4 regions of the Streptomyces sp. NPDC056061 genome follow, and region 3 is predicted to be linked to each of the others. Evidence: riboswitches for the same ligand, from Rfam matches in the RefSeq annotation. Region 3 holds a riboswitch; each other region holds the start of a gene.
What was found. Region 3 has a riboswitch for cobalamin ahead of metE (5-methyltetrahydropteroyltriglutamate--homocysteine S-methyltransferase). Riboswitches for the same ligand answer to the same signal wherever they lie in the genome.

Region 1: linked by a shared signal. The riboswitch ahead of ACFC79_RS31515 (cobalamin biosynthesis protein) and the one ahead of metE (5-methyltetrahydropteroyltriglutamate--homocysteine S-methyltransferase) in region 3 are both predicted to bind cobalamin.
Region 2: linked by a shared signal. The riboswitch ahead of ACFC79_RS04360 (prenyltransferase/squalene oxidase repeat-containing protein) and the one ahead of metE (5-methyltetrahydropteroyltriglutamate--homocysteine S-methyltransferase) in region 3 are both predicted to bind cobalamin.
Region 4: linked by a shared signal. The riboswitch ahead of ACFC79_RS02200 (ribonucleoside-diphosphate reductase subunit alpha) and the one ahead of metE (5-methyltetrahydropteroyltriglutamate--homocysteine S-methyltransferase) in region 3 are both predicted to bind cobalamin.

Annotation. Positions count from the first base shown of each region.
Region 1 covers NZ_JBHJWQ010000030.1:56,859-62,092, forward strand. The annotation lists gene ACFC79_RS31505 (anion permease) at 70-1,338, shown strand; gene ACFC79_RS31510 (hypothetical protein) at 1,358-1,588, shown strand; cobalamin riboswitch at 1,761-1,894, shown strand; gene ACFC79_RS31515 (cobalamin biosynthesis protein) at 2,039-3,073, shown strand; gene ACFC79_RS31520 (cobyric acid synthase) at 3,070-4,596, shown strand; gene ACFC79_RS31525 (putative cobaltochelatase) at 4,784-5,234, shown strand, end outside.
Region 2 covers NZ_JBHJWQ010000002.1:54,555-59,788, reverse strand. The annotation lists gene ACFC79_RS04370 (energy-coupling factor transporter transmembrane component T) at 1-278, opposite strand, end outside; gene ACFC79_RS04365 (SCO2322 family protein) at 275-967, opposite strand; gene ACFC79_RS04360 (prenyltransferase/squalene oxidase repeat-containing protein) at 964-2,235, opposite strand; cobalamin riboswitch at 2,344-2,482, opposite strand; gene ACFC79_RS04355 (MBL fold metallo-hydrolase) at 2,539-3,579, opposite strand; gene ACFC79_RS04350 (protein kinase) at 3,878-5,234, shown strand, end outside.
Region 3 covers NZ_JBHJWQ010000017.1:69,323-74,556, forward strand. The annotation lists gene ACFC79_RS23320 (SPFH domain-containing protein) at 1-552, shown strand, start outside; gene ACFC79_RS23325 (hypothetical protein) at 549-1,448, shown strand; gene ACFC79_RS23330 (NUDIX hydrolase) at 1,630-2,130, shown strand; gene ACFC79_RS23335 (formylglycine-generating enzyme family protein) at 2,413-3,066, shown strand; cobalamin riboswitch at 3,223-3,447, shown strand; gene metE (5-methyltetrahydropteroyltriglutamate--homocysteine S-methyltransferase) at 3,615-5,234, shown strand, end outside.
Region 4 covers NZ_JBHJWQ010000001.1:490,851-496,084, reverse strand. The annotation lists gene ACFC79_RS02215 (GntR family transcriptional regulator) at 1-123, shown strand, start outside; gene ACFC79_RS02210 (DUF3311 domain-containing protein) at 474-728, shown strand; gene mctP (monocarboxylate uptake permease MctP) at 725-2,353, shown strand; cobalamin riboswitch at 2,514-2,642, shown strand; gene ACFC79_RS02200 (ribonucleoside-diphosphate reductase subunit alpha) at 2,781-5,192, shown strand; gene ACFC79_RS02195 (ribonucleotide-diphosphate reductase subunit beta) at 5,192-5,234, shown strand, end outside.

The DNA of each region.
Region 1 (5,234 bases), on a different contig from region 3:
GTTCATCTCCCGTTCACCCAGGTTGCCTACGGTCCACGTGCCAATGACGTCGAACGATTGCCTGGGTAAATGGAACACATCACGCTGCTCCTCGCGATTGTGATCGTGACAGCTCTAGTGTTCGATTTCACGAACGGTTTCCACGACACCGCCAACGCGATGGCGACCACCATCTCGACCGGCGCGCTCAAACCGAAGACCGCGGTGGCCATGTCCGCCGCTCTCAATCTCGTCGGCGCGTTCCTGTCCGTGGAGGTCGCCAGAACGATCTCCGGCGGGATCGTCGACGAGGACGGGTTGCGGACGGAGGTCATCTTCGCGGCACTCGTCGGCGCCATCCTGTGGAATCTGCTGACCTGGCTGGTCGGGCTGCCGTCCAGTTCCTCGCACGCCCTGTTCGGCGGCCTCATCGGCGCGGCGGTGATGTCGGCGGGCTGGTCGTCGGTCAACGGCGGAACCGTCGTCACCAAGGTGCTCATCCCCGCGGTCGCCGCCCCGATCGTCGCCGGTGCCGCCGCGCTGCTGGCCACCAGGCTGACGTACCGGATCGGCGGGAAGATCCGCGACGAGGCCCAGGAGAAGGCCACCGCCAAGGGTTACCGCGCCGGTCAGATCGCCTCGGCCGGGCTTGTCTCCCTCGCCCACGGCACGAACGACGCGCAGAAGACCATGGGCATCATCACCCTGGCCCTGGTCACCGGCGGGGTGCTGCACCCGGGCGCCAACCCGCCGGTCTGGGTGATCGTGTCCGCCGGTACGGCCATCGCGCTCGGCACCTACCTGGGCGGCTGGCGGATCATCCGCACGATGGGCAGCGGCCTCACCGACCTCAAGCCGCCGCAGGGCTTCGCCGCCCAGACCAGCGCGGCCACCGTCATCCTGGCCTCCTCGCACCTCGGGTTCTCCCTCTCCACCACCCAGTCCTGCTCCGGCGCCGTCATGGGTGCGGGGCTCGGCCGCCGGGGCGGTGTGGTCCGCTGGTCCACCGCCACCCGGATGTTCGTCGCCTGGGGTCTGACCCTGCCGGCCGCGGGTCTGGTCGGCGCGGGTGCGGAGCTCCTGACCAAGCAGGGCACCTGGGGCGTCGTCGTCGTCGCGGCGCTGCTGGTCGCGGGTTCCGGCTCGATCTGGCTGCTGTCGCGCCGCAAGCCGGTCGGCCACGGCGACGTCGCACCGGCCGAGGGCCACGTCGAACCCGCCGGGGTCGTCACCACGGCCATCGCCGCCGTCAGCCCGCCGCCCACCATCGCGGCCCACACCGCGGCACAGGACCTCATGACCACCATTCCGGCCCCGGCCGCCGCCGTCCAGGACCCGGCGCGCCCGGCCGCCGTGTGACGACCCGAAGGAAATCAGCATGAAAATCGACTGGGCGGCTCTCGGCTCCGTCTTCGGTGTGTCCCTCGTCGTCACCGTCGCGCTGGTGGGCCTCTTCACCCTGGGCATCGTCGGTCTCGCCAAGCAGCCCGAACCGGCGGCGCAGGGCGGCTCCGGCGGCTCGCAGCTGCTGGCCCGCGCGGGCGCGTACCTCTGCTTCGCGCTGTGCGCGGCGGCGGTCGTCTACGGGATCTATCTGATCGTCGTCTGAGCCTCTTCCTCCGCACTCCCCCGTCGGGCCGGACACCCTCCGTGTGTCCGGCCCGACGCCGTGCGCCGCGGCCCGATGTGGGTCTCGGCACACTGCACCGGCGCAGGTCAACGGCGAGTTGACGGGCGTTCTCGGTGCGTGGTGGACTGCCGGAGCCAATTACGGCGACAGCAGAGGAAGCCGGTGCGAATCCGGCGCGGTCCCGCCACTGTCACCGGGGAGCGGCCCCCACACCGGGAACGTCACGGCACGCCACGCGCGAGCTGGAAGGCCGGGGGAACCGCGGATCCGGGAGCCAGGAGACTCTCGTCGCCGATCACGTCGAACCAGGGCGCGGACCCTGAGTGAGGACATGTCGCCATGCCTGGCAGCCGTGCGTCCCTTGCAGCGGCGCTCTCGCCGAGAGCCGCCCGAACGATGTCCCTCCGAGGCACGACGGCAGGCTGAGCCATGCGTGCCGACCGCATCTTCGCGTACGGCGCCACGGCCGGTCTGATCGGCGATCTGCTGCTCGGTGACCCCCGCCGGGGGCACCCGGTCGCCGCCTTCGGGCGGACCGCGGCGGGCGTCGAGCGCCGTCTGTGGCGCGACCACCGCGGGTGGGGCGCGCTGCACACCCTCGTCTGCGCCGGAGGCGCCGCGGGCGGTGCCGTGCTGCTCACCCGCGCCCTGCGGGGTCGCCCCGCCGCCTCCGTCGTGCTGACCGCGGCCGCCACCTGGTCCGTCGTCGGCGGCACGTCGCTGGGGCGGGAGGCGCGGGCCATCGGCGGCGCGCTGGCCGCCGGGGACGTGGAGCTCGCCCGCGAGCGGCTGCCGCATCTGTGCGGGCGCGACCCGCACTCCCTGGACGGGCCGCAGATCGCCCGCGCCGTGGTGGAGTCCGTGGCCGAGAACACCTCGGACGCCGTGGTCGGCGCCCTGGTGTGGGGGGCGCTGGCCGGGGTGCCCGGCCTCGTCGGATTCCGGGCCGTCAACACCCTGGACGCGATGGTCGGCCACAAGTCGCCCCGCCACCGGCGCTACGGCTGGGCCTCCGCCCGCCTCGACGACCTCATGGGCTGGCCCGGCGCCCGGTTGACGGCCCTGCTCACCGCGGCCGCCGGAGGGCGGCCCCGGGACGCGGTACGGGCCTGGCGGGCCGACGCGGCGAAGCACCCGAGCCCCAACGCGGGCCCGGTCGAGGCGTCGTTCGCGGGTGCGCTGGGCGTACGCCTGGGCGGGACGCTGGCGTACGGCGGCCGGGTCGAGCACCGGCCCGTGCTGGGCGGTGCGACCGGCCGGGCGGTGGGGACCGAGGACATCGAGCGGGCGGTGCGGCTGTCGCGCCGGGTGGGCGCGCTGGCGCTCGGCGTGTGCGTGGCGGCCCGGCTGGGCGCGGGCCTCGCCGCCCGCCGCATCGCCGCGGCGGGCGGCGCAGGGGCCCGGAACACCCGGGTACCAGGTGCGGGCGGACGGCGACGGATCGCGGGACGGAGACGGATATGAGCGGCGGACTGCTGATCGCCGGCACCACCTCGGACGCCGGCAAGAGCGTCGTCACGGCGGGTATCTGCCGCTGGCTCGTGCGCCGGGGCATGAAGGTGGCGCCCTTCAAGGCGCAGAACATGTCGCTGAACTCCTACGTCACCCGGGAGGGCGCCGAGATCGGCCGCGCCCAGGCGATGCAGGCGGCGGCCGCCCGGGTGGAGCCGACCGCGCTGATGAACCCGGTCCTGCTCAAGCCCGGCGGCGACCGCTCCAGCCAGGTGGTCCTGATGGGCAGACCGGTGGGCGAGATGAGTGCCCGCGGCTACCACGGCGGTCGCCAGGAAGCGCTGTTCGGCACCGTGGTGGACTGCCTGGAGCAGCTCCGGGGCACGTACGACGCGGTGATCTGCGAGGGCGCGGGGAGTCCGGCCGAGATCAATCTGCGGCGCACGGACATCGTGAACATGGGGGTCGCACGCGCGGCGGGCTTCCCGGTCGTGGTCGTCGGCGACATCGACCGCGGCGGCGTCTTCGCCTCGTTCTTCGGCACGACCGCGCTGCTCGCCGCCGAGGACCAGGCACTGATCGCGGGCTACCTGGTGAACAAGTTCCGGGGCGACGTGTCGTTGCTGGAGCCGGGCCTGGAGATGCTGCACGGGATCACCGGGCGCCGGACGTACGGGGTGCTGCCCTTCGCACACGGTCTCGGCATCGACGAGGAGGACGGCCTGCGAGTCTCGCTGCGCGGTGCCGTGCGCGAGTCGGTCGTCGCGCCGCCGCACGGCGAGGACGTGCTGCGGGTCGCGGTGTGCGCGGTGCCGTTGATGTCGAACTTCACCGACGTGGACGCGCTGGCCGCCGAACCGGGCGTCGTCGTCCGGTTCGTGGACCGTGCCGAGGAACTCGCCGACGCCGACCTGGTCGTGGTGCCGGGCACCCGGGGCACCGTGCGGGCGCTGGCCTGGCTGCGCGAGCGCGGTCTCGCCGACGCGCTGGCGCGGCGGGCCGCCGAGGGCCGGCCGGTCCTCGGGATCTGCGGCGGTTTCCAGCTCCTCGGCGAGCACATCGAGGACGAGGTGGAATCCCGGGCCGGGCGGGTCGACGGGCTGGGCCTGCTCCCGGTACACGTCCGCTTCGACCGTGCGAAGACCCTCGCCCGGCCCGTCGGCGAGGCGCTCGGCGCACCCGTCGAGGGGTACGAGATCCATCACGGCGTCGCCGACGTGCGCGGCGGGGAACCCTTCCTGGACGGTTGCCGGGTCGGCCCCGTATGGGGCACCCACTGGCACGGGTCGCTGGAGAGCGACGTGTTCCGCCGCCGTTTCCTCGCCGAGGTCGCGCGGGCGGCCGGCCGGCGTTTCGTCCCGGCCCCCGACACCTGTTTCGGCGAGCTGCGCGAGGAGCAGCTCGACCGCCTCGGCGACCTCGTCGAGGAGCACGCCGACACCGACGCGCTGCTCCGGCTCATCGAGTCGGGCGCGCCGACGGGTCTTCCCTTCCTCGCCCCCGGGGCTCCCGGACTCCCGGGACGGCACGCGTGAACGCCCCTATGCGCCCCGCACCGCGCCCCGCACGTGCGGCGGCGCCTTCCGCCGTGCGCCCCTTCCCGTACCGGGGCGCCGCCCCCGGCCCCGCGCCCCGCCCGCCGGAGGGGCCGACACCGGTGACGCGGAAGTCGGTCCGCGTGCCGGAGGGGCCGACACCTCGCCGTTTTCCCCAGGAGGCATCGTGAGTACGCCGTACCCCTTCACCGCGCTCGTCGGGCAGGACGACCTCCGGCTCGGCCTGCTGCTGAACGCGGTCTCGCCCGCTGTCGGCGGTGTGCTGGTGCGTGGCGAGAAGGGCACCGCCAAGTCCACCGCCGTGCGGGCGCTCGCCGCGCTCATGCCCCGGGTGCCCGTGGTGCCCGGGTGCCGGTTCTCCTGCGATCCGGCCTCGCCCGATCCGGCGTGTCCCGACGGCCCGCACGAGGCCGGGCCCGACGTGTCGCGGGACGCCAGGATGGTGGAGCTGCCCGTCGGCGCGTCCGAGGACCGGCTCGTCGGGGCGCTCGACATCGAGCGGGCGCTCGCCGACGGCGTGAAGGCGTTCGAACCGGGCCTGCTGGCCGACGCCCACCGCGGGATCCTGTACGTCGACGAGGTCAACCTGCTCCACGACCACCTCGTGGACCTGCTCC
Region 2 (5,234 bases), on a different contig from region 3:
ATGACGAACAGCCCGATCCTGATGAACGCAGCGTAGGAGCGGGCCCACGGCGCGTCCGTCCGACGGGCCGCGACCACATAGCCCGCCACCCCCACCAGCAGCCCCAGCAGCAGCGGGTTGGTGGTCCGGGACGCGGCGGTGGCCAGGCCCAGTGCCCACAGCCACCACGCCCCGGCGGGCACGGCGTTGCTCCGGGTCGCCTCGGGGGCGCGCAGCGGGTGGTACGGCCGGACGGTGCGGGTGGTGCCGGACGCCGGGCCGCTGGTCGGTGCGGTCATCCTCGGCGGCGACGGGCCTGCGCGGCGGCGGCGATGCCGAGGACGACGACGGCGCCGATCCCGACGTACACCCCCGCGGACGGGCCGCCACCCGAACCGTCCGAGCCGTCGTCGTCGGCAGCGGTCGCGGCCGGTGCCGTGGCGGTCGCGGAGCCGACGGGCGCCGGGTGCCCGCCGTCGCCCGACACCTGCTCGCCGCAGCCGGTGGCCGGGTAGCCGGAGATGGCGCAGAGCAGCGCGTCGCTGTTGTAGCGCAGCGGCTTGGCCACCGAGGCGAGCGCCTCGGCGGTGCTGGCGTCCGGGGCGATCCGCGCACAGGCGGTGCGCTGTGCGGGCGGCGTCCGCCCGTCCGGGGCGTCCGAGGCCGTGCCCGGGTCGATGACGAGCGCGATCCGCTTGGATCCCTTCTCGGCCGGGGTGTCCGCGCAGATCTTCGCGAAGTCGGGAGCGGTGCGCGGTCGTGCGGAGTCCTGGGAGTCCTCGCTCACCGAGAACCGGAATCCCTGCACCGAGCCGTCGTCCGGCCGGACCAGGGCCGGGCCCTGGGTGGCGTACGTCCAGCCGGTGCCGGAGCCCTCCCAGAACGACCAGTACCGGTAGCCGGCCGCCCGGGCCGGTCCCGCGCACAGCACCGCCAGGACGGCTCCCAGGACCACGACTACCGCGCCGGACCTTGCCGACCGCCTCACAGCTGCTGGTTCTTCCGGCGGCCGCTGATCAGGAACCCGACACCGGCGCCGACGACGAGGCCGATCCCGACGAACCACCACACGCCGCCGATCACGTCGTCGCCGCTGTGGACCTGGTCCTTCTGCGTGGCTTCGTACCCGGTGTCGGTGGACGGGTCGGGCGTCGTGATCGCCGCGGGCTTCGGCCCTGCCGCGTTCAGTCGGTCGACGAGGTTCACGCCGCCGAAGTCCCGGGCGTCGCTGCCGGTCGCGTGCGCGGCAAGGATCAGCTGCGCGTAGGCGGCGGGGCCGTTCTGCTCCGCCCAGGGACCGGAGTTCTTCTTCAGCCAGGCAACGGCCCCGGCGGCCTTGTCCTGGTGGCCGGAGGCGGACAGCGCCACGACGGCGTCGGCGGTGTTGCCGAAGTCGGGCTGCGGGGCGGTGTCCTCGGCGCCGGGCATCGGCGCGAGGTCGAGGTGGCCGTCGGCCGCGAGGGCCCCGGCGAGGAAGTGGGCACCGTTCTGGGCGGCCTGCTCGGGGTTGAGGTCCGTGCCGGGGTGGCAGCTGGTCCCCTTGGCCGCGGCATTGTTGCCGGTGGCCAGGGCCTTGCCCATGGTGCCGAGCACGGCCGCGGCGGTGGCGTCCGCGTTGGCGGCGAGCTTCCCCGCCTTGTCGGCCTGATAGGCGAAGGCGCCGCCGTCCTTGCCGCCGCACGGGATCGACAGCGCGAGCAGCGGGTCGTACGGGGTCTTGCCGCCCGGGGTGGTGATGTCCGCGAGCTGCTGGCCCTGCCGGGCGAGGGCGCCGATCACCAGCGAGGTGGAATTGGCGTCGCTGGGCTGTCCGGCGGCGTAGCCCCAGCCGCCGTCCTCGTTCTGCACCGACTTCAGCCAGCGGACCGAGTCGTTCACGGTCTCCCGGTGCCCGTCCACCTCGACGAGCGCCTGCACGGCGACCGCGGTGGCGTTGGTGTCCAGCATCGTCTTCGCGTCGCACGGCCGGGAGACGTCGGCCCGGTACGCGGCGAAGGCGCCGTTGTCGCACTGCTGGCCGATCAGCCAGTCGACCGCCTTCGCGGAGGGCGTCACTCCCTCGACCCGCTGGGCGAGGAAGGCGAGCGACTGTCGCCAGACGCCGTCGTAGGTGGGGTCCTTCGTGCCGTACAGCCCGGCGGGCAGTGGGGCGGACCGGGTGGGCGGCGGGGTCGGCGCCGCGATCGCGATTGGGGTGGCCGCGCTGAGCAGGACGGCGGTGGCGGCGAGCGTTGCCGCGCTGCGGCGTACGGTCATGGCGGGCGGGGCCTCTCCTGCACGGGGAACCGGGGACGGGCACGCTCACGCACCAGGCTCCGGCTCCGTATACCTCGACGGTGCCGACCACCGGGGTTCCGGTGGTACGAGCCGGTCACGACCGCGGACAGGGCATTCCGACTCACCGTCCGCAGGACGGCTCACGGCTGCGTGGTCAGTGCCGGATTCGCACCGGCTTCCCCCTGTACGGGCATGATGACGACCGTCCCACTCTACCGGGCGGTCCGGAAGCACCCCCGGGGCCCGCCCCACGGCTGCGGTCGACGAGGTACGTCGCCGATGTCACACCGCGAGGTACGTCACGGGATCGCTCCCCGCCACCGCCTCCGCGCGCCCCAGCTTCACCAGCCGCCGCAGATGGGCCTCCGCCTCCGAGACGGCGATGTTGCGCGAACCGGGCGGGATCTGCTCCCAGGGCCGGTTCCACTCCATCCGCTCGGCCAGTTCCCACGGGGTCAGCGGCACGGTCAGCAGCCCGAGCAGCCCGGTCAGCCGCTCCTCGTGGTGGACGAGGAGTTCCCGCACCCGCCCCGCCGCGTCCGGGAACGCGTACTGATGGGCGGGCAGCACCTCCGCGACCCCGAGCCGCCCGATCCGCTCCAGCGAGTCGAGGTAGTCCCCGAGGGGGTCGGTGACGGTGGCGTCGTCCGGGTCCTCGTACAGCCCGATGTGCGGGCTGATGCCCGGCAGCAGATGGTCCCCGGAGAACAGCCGCCCCCGCCCCGGCAGCTCGGCCGGATGCCGCTCCTCCAGGTGGAGGCAGACGTGGCCGGGGGTGTGCCCCGGCGTCCAGACCGCACGCAGCCGCCGCCCCGCCAGGTCCAGCAGTGCGCCGGGCACGATCTCCCGGTCCGGGAGCGCGGCCCGCGCCCCGGGCAGCGTGCTCATGCGTCCCCGTTCCGCCGCCGCGGCCCGCAACGGCGCGAGATGCGCCTCGGGCGCCCCGACCGCGGTGAGCTTGCCCACCAGATATGTCAACCAGGTGCCGGGCTCCGACTCGCGGGTGCGGCGCACGATCTCGGTATCCGCCGCGTGCATGGCGATCCAGGCCCCGGACGCCTCGCGGACCTGCCCGGACAGTCCGTGGTGGTCGGGGTGGTGGTGGGTGATGACCACGCCGTGGATGTCGGCGACGTCCGTGCCGACGGCGGCCAGCCCGGCGGTGAGCGTGTCCCACGCCTCCGGATCGTCCCAGCCGGTGTCGATCAGGACCGGCCCGCGATCCGTGTCCAGGACGTGCACCAGGGTGTGGCCGAGCGGGTTGTCCGGGATGGGCACCTTGATGCTGTGCACGCCCCCGCCGTGGTCGGTCACCTGCGTCATGGGCTCCCCATCTCCCCGCGGCCCGGCCGGTTCGCCGGACGTTCGGACGTGACGGCCGTTGCGACGGCCGTGCGGTGCGCACTCGTCGACCACTGTAACGAGAACTTGTTTCAGTAGTAGCCCCGGTCGACCACCTTCGGCGTCCGGGTGGAAGGCGGGCTGGTGCGCCCGGATGAGGGGGCGGGGCGGGGCGGGGCCGGTGGTTCCGGCTTCCGTGCGGCTCGTTGTTGCGACAACTGGCAATAACTAGGCAGTGGTTAAGCGAAAAAGGGTTGTTGTGATCCGCTACCTTGAGCCCGTGGCTGACAACACGCGACAACAACTGATCGCTGGGCGCTACCTGTTGCTCGAACGCCTCGGCAGCGGAGGCATGGGAACCGTGTGGCGCGCCACCGACCGCCTGCTGGGGCGAATCGTCGCGGTCAAGGAAGTGCATCTGCAGACGGGCGGCGAGGAACTCGCCCAGCGCGCCCGTCGCGCGCATCGCGAGGCCCGCGCCATCGCCGGGATCTCCCACCCCAACGTGGTGGACGTCTACGACCTCGTGAGCCACGAGGACCGGCTGTGGCTGGTGATGGAACTCGTGAAGGGCCGCTCGCTGGCCGAACACGTCGCCGCCCTCGGCCCGATGCCCCCGTCCCGGATCGCCGGGATCGGCCTTGAACTGCTCGCCGCGCTCGACGCGGTGCACGCCATCGGCGCGCTGCACCGGGACATGAAGCCGGCCAACGTCCTGATGCGCGAGGACGGCAGTGTCGTGCTCTGCGACTTCGGCATCGTGGCACTCGCCGACACCACATCACTCACCACACCCGGCGCGGTGATCGGCACCCTGGACTTCATCGCCCCGGAACGCCTGAGCGGCCGTCCGGCGGGACCGCCCAGCGACCTGTTCTCACTGGGCGCCACCCTGTGCGCGCTGCTGTCCGGTCATTCCCCCTTCGCCCGCCCGGAGCCCGTCGCGGTCCTGTACGCCGTGATGAGCGAACAGCCGGAGATCCCGGCAGGTGCCGGGCCGTTGACCCCGGTGCTCGAAGCCCTGCTGCGCAAGAACCCGGCCGAGCGGCCGACCGCCGCCCAGGCGGCCGCCCTGCTGCGCCCACTGGCCGCCGCGCCGGGCCTCGCGCCCACGCCCGGAGTCCAGCCGCCGCACGACCCGCCCGCCCCGTCGGGGGCGGGGCCCTCGGCCGATCCGGAGACGCCGCGACGTCGGCCGTCCCGCCGGGCGGTGCTCTCGGCCGGACTTGTGCTCACGGGAGGAATCGGCGCAGGTCTTGTGGCGAACCGGCTGTCGCGGGACGACCGGTCCGAGGCCGGCTCGGGGCGCAAGGGAAAACCGGTCCCGACGGCGGACGGGGGCATCCACGTCGACGCGGCGATGCCCGCCCCGGACGGTGATCAGATGCTCTGGCTGTTCTACGGCGACCAGTACGTACGGGTCGACGTGTCGGACCCGAAAAAGCCGTTTCGGCTGGATGTCGGGCCCCTCAAGATCGAGAACTGGAGTAAAGCCTTCGAAAAACTGCCGAAATTCACCAAGAAGATCGACGCGGTGCTGCCGATCCCGAAAGGAATCGGCGATGAAGCAGGCGGCGACTACTGGCTCTTCTCGGGGTCGGAATACATCAAGGTGCATGTTGATGGCGCAGATGAGT
Region 3 (5,234 bases):
CGGCTGCCCGCCACCGGCATCGACGTGGTCGCGGTTCGGGTGGTCGCGATCCGCCCCGAGGCCGAGGTGGAACGCGCCCTGCGCACGCCCGCCCGCGAACAGATCCAGCAGGAGGCCGACCGGGCCACCTACGAACGCCGCGCCGTGGCCGTGGAGCGGGAACGGGCCATCGCCGAGAACGAGCTGGCCAGCCAGATCGAACTGGCGCGGCGCGAGGAGCAGTTGGTCGAGCAGCGCGGTACCAACTCCCGGCGCGAGGCCGAGGAGAAAGCCGCTGCCGACCGCGTGCGCGCGGAGGCCGAGGCGGCCCGCACCGTGCAACTCGCCCGCGCGGAGGCCGAGGCCGCGCGCGAGGTCGGCGCCGCCCGCGCGGAGGCCCAGGCGGCCTGGCTGCGGGTGCACGGCGAGGTGGCCCCCGAGACGCTGCACGCCCTGACGGCGACCAGGCTGGCGGAGAACCTGCCGCGCATCGACAGCCTCACCCTCTCCCCCGACGTCCTCACGGACCTGCTCGGCAGGCTCGGCAGGACCGGCCCGGGTTCGCGGGCATGAGTCTGGCCCCGCGCGCCGTGCTGGTGCACCGCACCACGGAGTACGAGGAACTGCTGGCCCGGCACGGCACCCACGGTCAGGCGGCGTTCTTCCTCTCCAGCCGCGGCCGGTCCATCGAGCAGGTGGTGGAACGGCACCGGCACGCCCGGCAGGCGCTCGCCGACGTGGCGGCGGCCGTGCCGCTGCAGTGGCGTCAGTCCCGGGTGGAGCGCGCCGATCTCGACCGCTTCCTGTTCGGGCCCGAGGACGTGGTGGTGGTCGTCGGGCAGGACGGTCTGGTCGCCAACGCCGCCAAGTACCTGTCCGGTCAGCCCGTCGTGGGCATCGACACCGACCCCGGACGCAATCCGGGGGTGCTGGTCCGCCACCGGCCGTCCGCCGCGGCGGCACTGCTGCGCTCCGCCGCAGGGCCGGGCGGCACGACGGACGAGCTCACCATGGTCGAGGCGGTCGCCGACGACACCCAGCGCCTCCTCGCCCTCAACGAGATCTACCTGGGCCCGCCCGGCCACCAGACCGCCCGCTACCGGCTCGGCCTCGACGCACCCGACACACCCACCGAGGCGCAGGCATCCTCGGGCGTCCTGGTCGGCACCGGCACCGGCGCCACGGGCTGGCTCCGCTCGCTGTGGCAGGAGCGCCGCAGCGACCTGCGGCTGCCGGGGCCCACCGATGCGCGGCTGCTCTGGTTCGTCCGGGAGGCATGGCCGTCACCGGCGACCGGCACCTCGCTGGTCTCCGGTGAGCTGGGGCACGGACAGGGGCTGAGGCTCACTGCCGAGTCCGACCGCGTGGTGGCCTTCGGCGACGGGATGGAGGCGGACGCGCTGGAACTGACCTGGGGTCAGAGCGTGCGGCTGGGCATCGCGGACATCTCGCTGCGGCTGACCGTCTGAGGCGCCGGGCCGGTGGACCGCACGCACCGGCGCGCCGACGCACGCGGCTCCCCGCCGGTGCGTCCCGGCCGACCGGCCGGCGCGCGCCGCCGCGGGGTACGTAGGCTTGGCCGCGGGTCCGGCCCGCGGACGCCGTGGGGCCGTGACCCGTGACACCCCGCGCCCGACCGCAAGGAGCACCATGCACGCCGCCCCCGTCGATCCCCTCCCCCGCAACGCCCGCCCGCCGGTGGCGCAGGCGGCGCTCGGGGTGGGTGTCATCGTGCAGGACGACCGAGGACGGGTACTGCTGGGCAGGCACCGCATCGGAACCTGGGAACTTCCCGGCGGCAAGGTCGATCCGACGCACGAATCCGTCGCCGCGGCGGCCGTCCGCGAACTCCGCGAGGAGACGGGCCTGGAGGTGGACGAGGCCGACGTGACCGTCTTCGCCATGCTCCACGACGTCGTCGCGGGGATCAACCGGGTGTCGATGGCGGCCCTGGTGACGGTGGAATCGACGCAACCACGGGTGACCGAGCCCCACCTCATCAGCACCTGGCAGTGGACCGAGCCCGACGCGCTGCCGAAGGAACTCTTCGACCCCTCCGCGCAGGTTCTCGCGGCCTGGCGCCCCGATCTCCCGATCGAGCACCCGCCGGCCCACCGGCTGGACATCGCGACCGGTACGGCCGGGGCGTAGGGTCCGCCCGGGGCCCCTCGGGCAGGCCGTGCCACTCCCCTCGGCCGGACGGCCGGTGCGTGAGGCGGTCGTCCGGAACCCCGAAGTCCCCTGCGGCGGCATGGTGTCGACCGGTACCCCGGTATCATCGCCCGTTCGCGCGAACCTGCCGCCGGGGCCGGTTCCCCGGGACGCCGAGGGGCCTCGCGGGCCGCCGCGCGAGACCGGCGCCCGGGGCGTCGGAGCACACGAGGAGCCGCCTTGCGGACTGAGCCGGGACTCGGACGGGCGACCGCCGAGGCCATGCGGGACATCCCCGCCGGAACGATCGTCCTGCGCGACGAGGGCACGCGAACGGAGTGGGACGTCCAGGTCGGGGCCTTCCGGCTGGCGCCGTGTCCCGTGACCCGCGAGCTCTACCTCGCCGTTCGGGACGAGGAGCCCACCGCGGGCCCGGCCGGGGCGCGCACCCCGGTGACGGAGGTCTCCTGGCTGGACGCCGTCCGCTTCTGCAACCGGCTCTCGCTGATGACGGGTCTGGCTCTTTGCTACACGATCGGCGAGGACCCCGACGGTCTCGACGTGGTGTGCGACTGGGAGGCGGACGGGTACCGGCTGCCGTCCGAGGCCGAGTGGGAGTACGCGTGCCGGGCCGGGACGTCCGGCGTGCGTCACGGGGAACTCGACGAGATCGCCTGGTACCGGGGCAACTCCGGTGACGCGGTCCACGATGTCGCCGGCCGGATGCCGAACGCGTGGGGACTCCACGACATGATCGGCAATGTCTGGGAATGGTGCTGGGACCTCTACGACCCGCGGGTCTACGGCGCCTACCGCGTGTTCCGGGGCGGGGGCGCGTACGACCACCCGCGCGCGTGCCGTGCCTCGTGCCGCCGCAGGAGCCACCCCACGTTCCGCATCGACGACCTGGGGTTCCGGCTCGCCCGTTCGCGGTGAACCGGCGACGCGCGACGCGTCCGTGACACGTCCGGCCGGCCGGGCCCGTCGAGCCCCGCGGACCGGTCGGGCCGCACCCGGGTCCGCCGCACCGTCCGTGTCCCAGCTCACCATCCGGATCGTGGACGACGGGCCCCGCCGGACCGCGCCACCCTCTAGGCTGGCCGCGCAGCTGGTTCGCCCCGTCAGCCAGGCGGGAAGCGTCGCAAGAGGGAACCCGGTGGGAATCCGGGACTGCCCCGCAGCGGTGAGCGGGAACGACCGCCGTCATACGCACTGGGTCCGACGAACAGGGCCTGGGAAGCGACGGCCATTAGGTGCCTCGTACGACACGAGGCGTGCCCGCGAGTCCGAAGACCTGCCAACTGCCCGCACACGATCGACTCGTGCGCGGACATCCCGGTGACCTCGTGGGCGGGTCGGCGTACATATCGGACGAACGACCGCACGCCGTGGCGCGCGGGGTCGTCGCCGTCCGGTCCGTCACCCCTTCGCGTCCTCGTCCCGTCTCCGGGATCTCAGGGATTCATCTCGCGAAGGAGATCTCCGTGACCACCGAGACCGCAGCCGCGGCAGCACGGGCCACCGTGTACGGCTACCCCCGCCAGGGCCCGGACCGGGAACTGAAGAAGGCGATCGAGGGCTACTGGAAGGGCCGCGTCACCGCCGACGCCCTCCGGTCCACCGCCGCCGAACTGCGCGCCGCCAACTGGCGGCAGCTCGCCGGGGCGGGCATCCGGGAAGTGCCGACCGGCGACTTCTCCTGCTACGACCACGTCCTCGACACCACCGTCATGGTCGGCGCGATCCCCGCACGCCACCGGGACGCCGTCGAGACGGACACCCTGGACGGCTACTTCGCCATGGCACGCGGCACCCAGGACGTCGCGCCCCTGGAGATGACCAAGTGGTTTGACACGAACTACCACTACCTCGTCCCCGAACTGGGCCCGGACACCGTGTTCACCGCCGACTCCACCAAGCAGGTCGCCGAGCTGCGGGAAGCCCTCGCCCTGGGGCTGACCGCACGTCCGGTGCTGGTCGGCCCGGTCACCTACCTCCTCCTCGCCAAACCCGCCCCGGGTGTGCCCGCGGACTTCGAGCCGATCACCCTCCTCGACCGTCTGCTGCCGGTGTACGCCGAAGTCCTCGCCGATCTGCGAGCGGCGGGCGCGGAATGGGTCCAGCTGGACGAGCCGGCCCTCGTCCAGGACCGCACCCCGGCGGAACTGGACGCCGCCGCGCGCGCCTACCACGCCCTCGGCACGCTCACCGACCGGCCCAAGCTGCTGGTCGCCTCGTACTTCGACCGGCTCGGCGACGCCCTGCCCGTCCTGGCCGAGGCCCCGGTGGAAGGGCTCGCCCTGGACTTCACGGACACGGCGGCGGCGAACCTGGACGCCCTCGCCGCCGTCGGCGGGCTGCCCGGCAAACGCCTGGTGGCGGGGGTGGTCAACGGCCGCAACATCTGGGTCGACGACCTGGAGAAGTCCCTTGCCGTCCTGGGCACCCTGCTCGGACTGGCCGACCGGGTCGATGTGGCCGCCTCCTGCTCCCTGATCCACGTACCGCTGGACGCGGCTGCCGAACGGGACATCGAACCGCAGCTCCTGCGCTGGCTCGCCTTCGCCCGTCAGAAGACCGCCGAGGTCACCACCCTCGCCAGGGGGCTCGCCCGGGGCACCGGCGCGATCGCCGCGGAACTCGCCGCCAACCGGGCCGATCTGGCGTCCCGTGCGAGTTCACCGATCACGCACGACCCTGCCGTACGGGCCCGCGCCGCCGCGGTCACGGGGGCCGACGCCCGCCGCTGCCAGCCGTATTCCGAACGGGCCGCGGCCCAGCGGGCCCACCTCGGCCTGCCCCTGCTGCCGACGACCACCATCGGCTCCTTCCCGCAGACCGGCGAACTGCGCACCGCACGCGCCGACCTGCGCACCGGCCGCATCGACACCGCAGGCTACGAGGAACGCGTCAGGGCGGAGATCCAGGAGGTCGTCTCCTTCCAGGAGAAGACCGGACTCGACGTCCTGGTGCACGGCGAGGCCGAACGCAACGACATGGTGCAGTACTTCGCCGAGCAGCTCAGCGGCTACCTCGCCACGCAGCACGGCTGGGTCCAGTCCTACGGCACCCGCTACGTCCGCCCGCCGATCCTCGCCGGTGAC
Region 4 (5,234 bases), on a different contig from region 3:
CCGATGCTGATGCTCTCCCGTCACTCGCTGGACGGGCGGGGGGAGCCCGTGGAGTGGGTGCGCTCGGTCTACCGCGGCGACCGGTACAAGTTCGTGGCGCGCCTGAAGCGGCCGACCGACTGACCTCCGACACGGGCGGGCCGCCGGACCCGCGTCGCGCACCCCGGCCCCCGGATCCCGGCCGGACGCCCCAGCGAGCCCCGGCAGGGCGTCCGGACGATCGATTCCGGCCACCGCCCACCCCGCCGCACCACCACCCCGTCCGCCCCCGTGGAACGCCGTTCCCCACGGGGGCGGACCGCATGCCGGGGACGGATGAACTCCCGTACGCCCGACCGGATTTCGCATGTGTGCACCCGTTCACGGAACTGTTTCCGGACCGCGATGCGGCCGGGGGGTGACGCTGACCGGAAACCTCCCCTAGATTTCCTGCGCACCACAGCAGGTGATCAGCGAGGGGACGGAGTCGCCGCATGTCTGCAAGCCCGGAAGGAAAGCCACCCGCCATCACACCCGTGAGGGTGGTCATCGCCCTGTGCCTCGTCGCGCCGTTCGTCGCGATGCTCTGGGTGAGTTCGTACGCGAAGGTGGACCCCACCTTCATCGGTATCCCGTTCTTCTACTGGTACCAGATGCTCTGGGTCCTGATCTCCACCGCGCTCACCGCGACCGCGTACAAGCTGTGGCAGCGTGACCAGCGCTCCCGCAAGGGGGGTGCATCGGCATGAAGGACGGCGTGAACGGCGTCGCGCTCGGCGTCTTCGTCTTCTTCTTCCTGGCCGTCACGGTCATGGGCTTCCTGGCGGCACGCTGGCGCAAGGCCGAGAACGAGGCGAGCCTCGACGAATGGGGCCTGGGCGGAAGGTCGTTCGGAACCTGGGTCACCTGGTTCCTGCTCGGCGGCGACCTCTACACGGCGTACACCTTCGTCGCCGTACCCGCGGCGATCTACGCGGCGGGCGCGGCGGGCTTCTTCGCCGTGCCGTACACCATCCTGGTGTACCCGCTGATCTTCACCTTCCTGCCCCGGCTGTGGTCGGTCTCGCACAAGCACGGGTACGTGACCACCTCGGACTTCGTGCGCGGGCGGTTCGGTTCGAAGGGCCTGTCGCTGGCGGTCGCCGTCACCGGCATCCTCGCCACGATGCCGTACATCGCGCTGCAACTCGTCGGCATCCAGGCGGTGCTGGACGTGATGGGCGTCGGCGGCGGCGAGAACACCCACTGGTTCGTCAAGGACCTGCCGCTGCTGATCGCGTTCGCGGTGCTCGCCGCCTACACCTACTCCTCCGGCCTGCGGGCACCCGCACTGATCGCCTTCGTCAAGGACGGCCTGATCTACCTGGTCATCGCGGTGGCGATCATCTACATCCCGATCAAACTCGGCGGTTTCCACGACATCTTCGCCGCCGCGCAGGAGAAGTTCGCCGGTCCGCCCGGAGGGAAGCCCACCGGTTCCCTGGCGCCCGGCGAGGCGGGCCAATGGGGCTACGCCACCCTGGCGTTGGGCTCGGCGCTGGCGCTCTTCATGTACCCGCACTCGATCACGGCGACGCTCTCCAGCCGCAGTCGGAACGTGATCCGGCGCAACACCACGATCCTGCCGCTGTACTCGCTGATGCTGGGTCTGCTGGCACTGCTCGGCTTCATGGCGATCGCCGCCGGGATCGATGTGGAGAACGGACAGCTGGCCATTCCGCAGCTGTTCGAGAACATGTTCCCCGACTGGTTCGCGGGGGTGGCCTTCGCCGCCATCGGCATCGGCGCGCTGGTGCCCGCGGCGATCATGTCGATCGCCGCGGCGAACCTCTTCACCCGCAACATCTACAAGGACTTCCTCAGGCCCGACGCGACCCCCGAGCAGGAGACCAAGGTCTCCAAGCTGGTGTCGCTGCTGGTGAAGGTCGGGGCGCTGGCCTTCGTCCTCACCATGGACAAGACGGTCGCGATCAACTTCCAGCTGCTCGGCGGGATCTGGATCCTCCAGACGATGCCGGCCCTGGTCGGCGGTCTGTTCACCCGTTGGTTCCACCGCTGGGCGCTGCTCGCGGGCTGGGCGGTCGGCATGGTGTACGGCACGGTGGCCGCGTACGGGGTGCAGTCGTCCACGCAGAAGCACTTCGGCGGTTCGTCCGCTCAGATCCCGGGCATCGGTGAGATCGGTTACATCGGCCTCACCGCGTTCGTGCTGAACGTGGTCGTGACGGTGGTGCTGACGTTCGTCCTGAACGCGGCGAAGGCGCCCGCCGGCACCGACGAGACGTCCCCGGCCGACTACACGGCCGACGCGGGCGACCCTGGCGTCCAGGTGGAACTGCCCCCGGTCACCGCAGGAGCGCCGGCCATCCGCTGACCGCCCTCCCGGGCCCCGGACGGCCCGCCCCTGCCGGAAGGGGGCGGGTGGCGGGCCGTCCGGCGTCCGGGGAGAGGCCCGCAGGGCGCCTCCTGCGGGCCCGACACACGGAGGCCGACACAACATCTGGGGGCTGCCTCATCGAGCGGCCCCCACATGTATGCTCATCCTCGCTGTCGTCGCAGGGGAATCCGGTGCGAATCCGGAACTGTCCCGCAACGGTGTGTTCAGTGCGCTTTTGCGCACACCCGACCAAGTCCGACGACCTGCCGACAGCGCACCCGGCTCGACCGATCCGGGTGCCAGACGTCCGGGCCTCGCGGATGGGCCGGTGGACGCCGTACGCAGTGCCGCCCGCCCAGGGCTCCGTGCTGCCCGGCTGCCCCGTTCCCCCGCCGGCCCCGAGCCGAGCGAGGGAGAGCACCACGTGACCATCGCGCCAGCCGATCCGGCCTCAGTCGCCGCGTCCGTAGCGGCCGAGTCCGAGGGAACCGCACACGACGGGCCGGGCACCGCACTGCTGCGGACCCTGACCGACCTCACCGTCGACCTTCCCGACGCCGATCCCGGACGGGTGGCCGCCGCCGCGCTGCGGGGCCGCAGCGCACGGGCCGACGAGGCCGAGCTGCGGTCGCTGGCCACCGAGGCCGCCGCGGGACTCATCTCCGAGGACCCCGCCTACTCCCGGCTCGCCGCCCGGCTGCTCACCCGCACCATCGCGGACGAGGCGGCGGGCCAGGGCGCGGTCTCCTTCTCCGCCTCCGTCGCCGTCGGCCACCGCGAGGGCCTGATCGCCGACCGCACCGCCGCGTTCGTCGCGGCCCACGCGGCGGCCCTGGACGCCCTGGTCGAGCGCGCCCTCCTCGACGGCGCCGACGACCGCTTCGGCTACTTCGGCCTGCGGACCCTGCACAGCCGCTACCTGCTGCGCCACCCGCACACCCGCCAGGTCATCGAGACCCCGCAGCACTTCATGCTGCGGGTGGCGTCCGGTCTCGCCGAGGACGAATCGCCTCAGGCCGTGGACGAGGTCGCGGCGCTGTACGGGCTGATGAGCCGGCTCGACTACCTGCCGTCGTCGCCGACGCTGTTCAACTCCGGCACCCGGCACCCGCAGATGTCCTCCTGCTACCTGCTGGACTCCCCGCTCGACGAGCTCGACTCGATCTACGACCGCTACCACCAGGTGGCGCGGCTCTCGAAGCACGCGGGCGGCATCGGTCTGCCGTACTCCCGCATCCGGGCCCGCGGTTCGCTGATCCGCGGCACCAACGGGCACTCCAACGGCATCGTGCCGTTCCTGAAGACGCTCGACGCGTCCGTCGCCGCCGTCAACCAGGGCGGCCGCCGCAAGGGTGCCGCCGCGGTCTACCTGGAGACCTGGCACGCGGACATCGAGGAGTTCCTGGAGCTGCGCGACAACACGGGCGAGGACCAGCGGCGCACGCACAACCTCAACCTGGCGCACTGGATCCCGGACGAGTTCATGCGCCGGGTCGACGCGGACGGCGACTGGTCGCTGTTCTCCCCCTCCGACGTGCCCGAACTCGTCGACCTGTGGGGCGACGCGTTCGACACGGCGTACCGGGCCGCCGAGGCGAAGGGCCTGGCCCGCAAGACGATGCCGGCCCGCGAGCTGTACGGCCGGATGATGCGCACCCTCGCGCAGACCGGCCAGGGCTGGATGACGTTCAAGGACGCCGCCAACCGGACCGCGAACCAGACCGCCGAGCCGGGCCGTGTCGTCCACTCGTCGAACCTGTGCACCGAGATCCTCGAAGTCACCGACGACGGCGAGACGGCCGTCTGCAACCTGGGGTCGGTCAACCTCGGCGCGTTCGTCGCCGACGGCGGCATCGACTGGGAGCGGCTGGACGCCGCCGTCCGCACCGCGGTGACGTTCCTGGACCGGGTCGTCGACATCAACTTCTACCCGACCGAGCAGGCCGGGCGCTCCAACGCCAAGTGGCGCCCGGTGGGCCTGGGCGCCATGGGTCTCCAGGACGTCTTCTTCCAGCTGCGGCTGCCGTTCGACTCCCCCGAGGCCCGCGCGCTGTCCACGAAGATCTCCGAGCGGATCATGCTCGCCGCGTACGAGGCGTCCTGCGACCTCGCCGAGCGGTCCGGCCCGCTGCCCGCCTGGGAGCAGACGCGCGCCGCGCGCGGGGTGCTGCACCCCGACCACTACGGCATCGAACCGAACTGGCCCGAGCGCTGGGACGCGCTGCGTGCCCGCGTCGCGCGGACCGGGATGCGCAACTCGCTGCTGCTGGCCATCGCGCCGACGGCGACGATCGCCTCGATCGCGGGCGTGTACGAGTGCATCGAGCCGCAGGTCTCCAACCTCTTCAAGCGCGAGACGCTCAGCGGTGAGTTCCTCCAGGTCAACGCCTACCTGGTGGAGGAGCTGAAGCGGCTCGGCGTGTGGGACGCGCGGACTCGCGAGGCGCTGCGCGAGGCGAGCGGCTCCGTGCAGGGCTTCGCCTGGATCCCCGAGGACGTGCGGGCGCTGTACCGCACGGCGTGGGAGATCCCGCAGCGCGGCCTGATCGACATGGCGGCGGCGCGTACGCCGTTCCTCGACCAGAGCCAGTCGCTGAACCTCTTCATGGAGACGCCGACCATCGGCAAGCTCTCCTCGATGTACGCGTACGCCTGGAAGAAGGGGCTGAAGACGACGTACTACCTGCGGTCCCGCCCCGCCACCCGGATCGCCCGCGCGGCCTCCGGCACGGCCGCCGCCACCGCCGCCGTTCCCGCCCAGCAGGCGCCGGCCCCCGACGCGGACGCGATCGCCTGCTCCCTCGAAAACCCCGAGTCCTGCGAGGCCTGCCAGTAATGACCGACACCAACCCCACGAAGAACCTGCTCGACCCGGGCT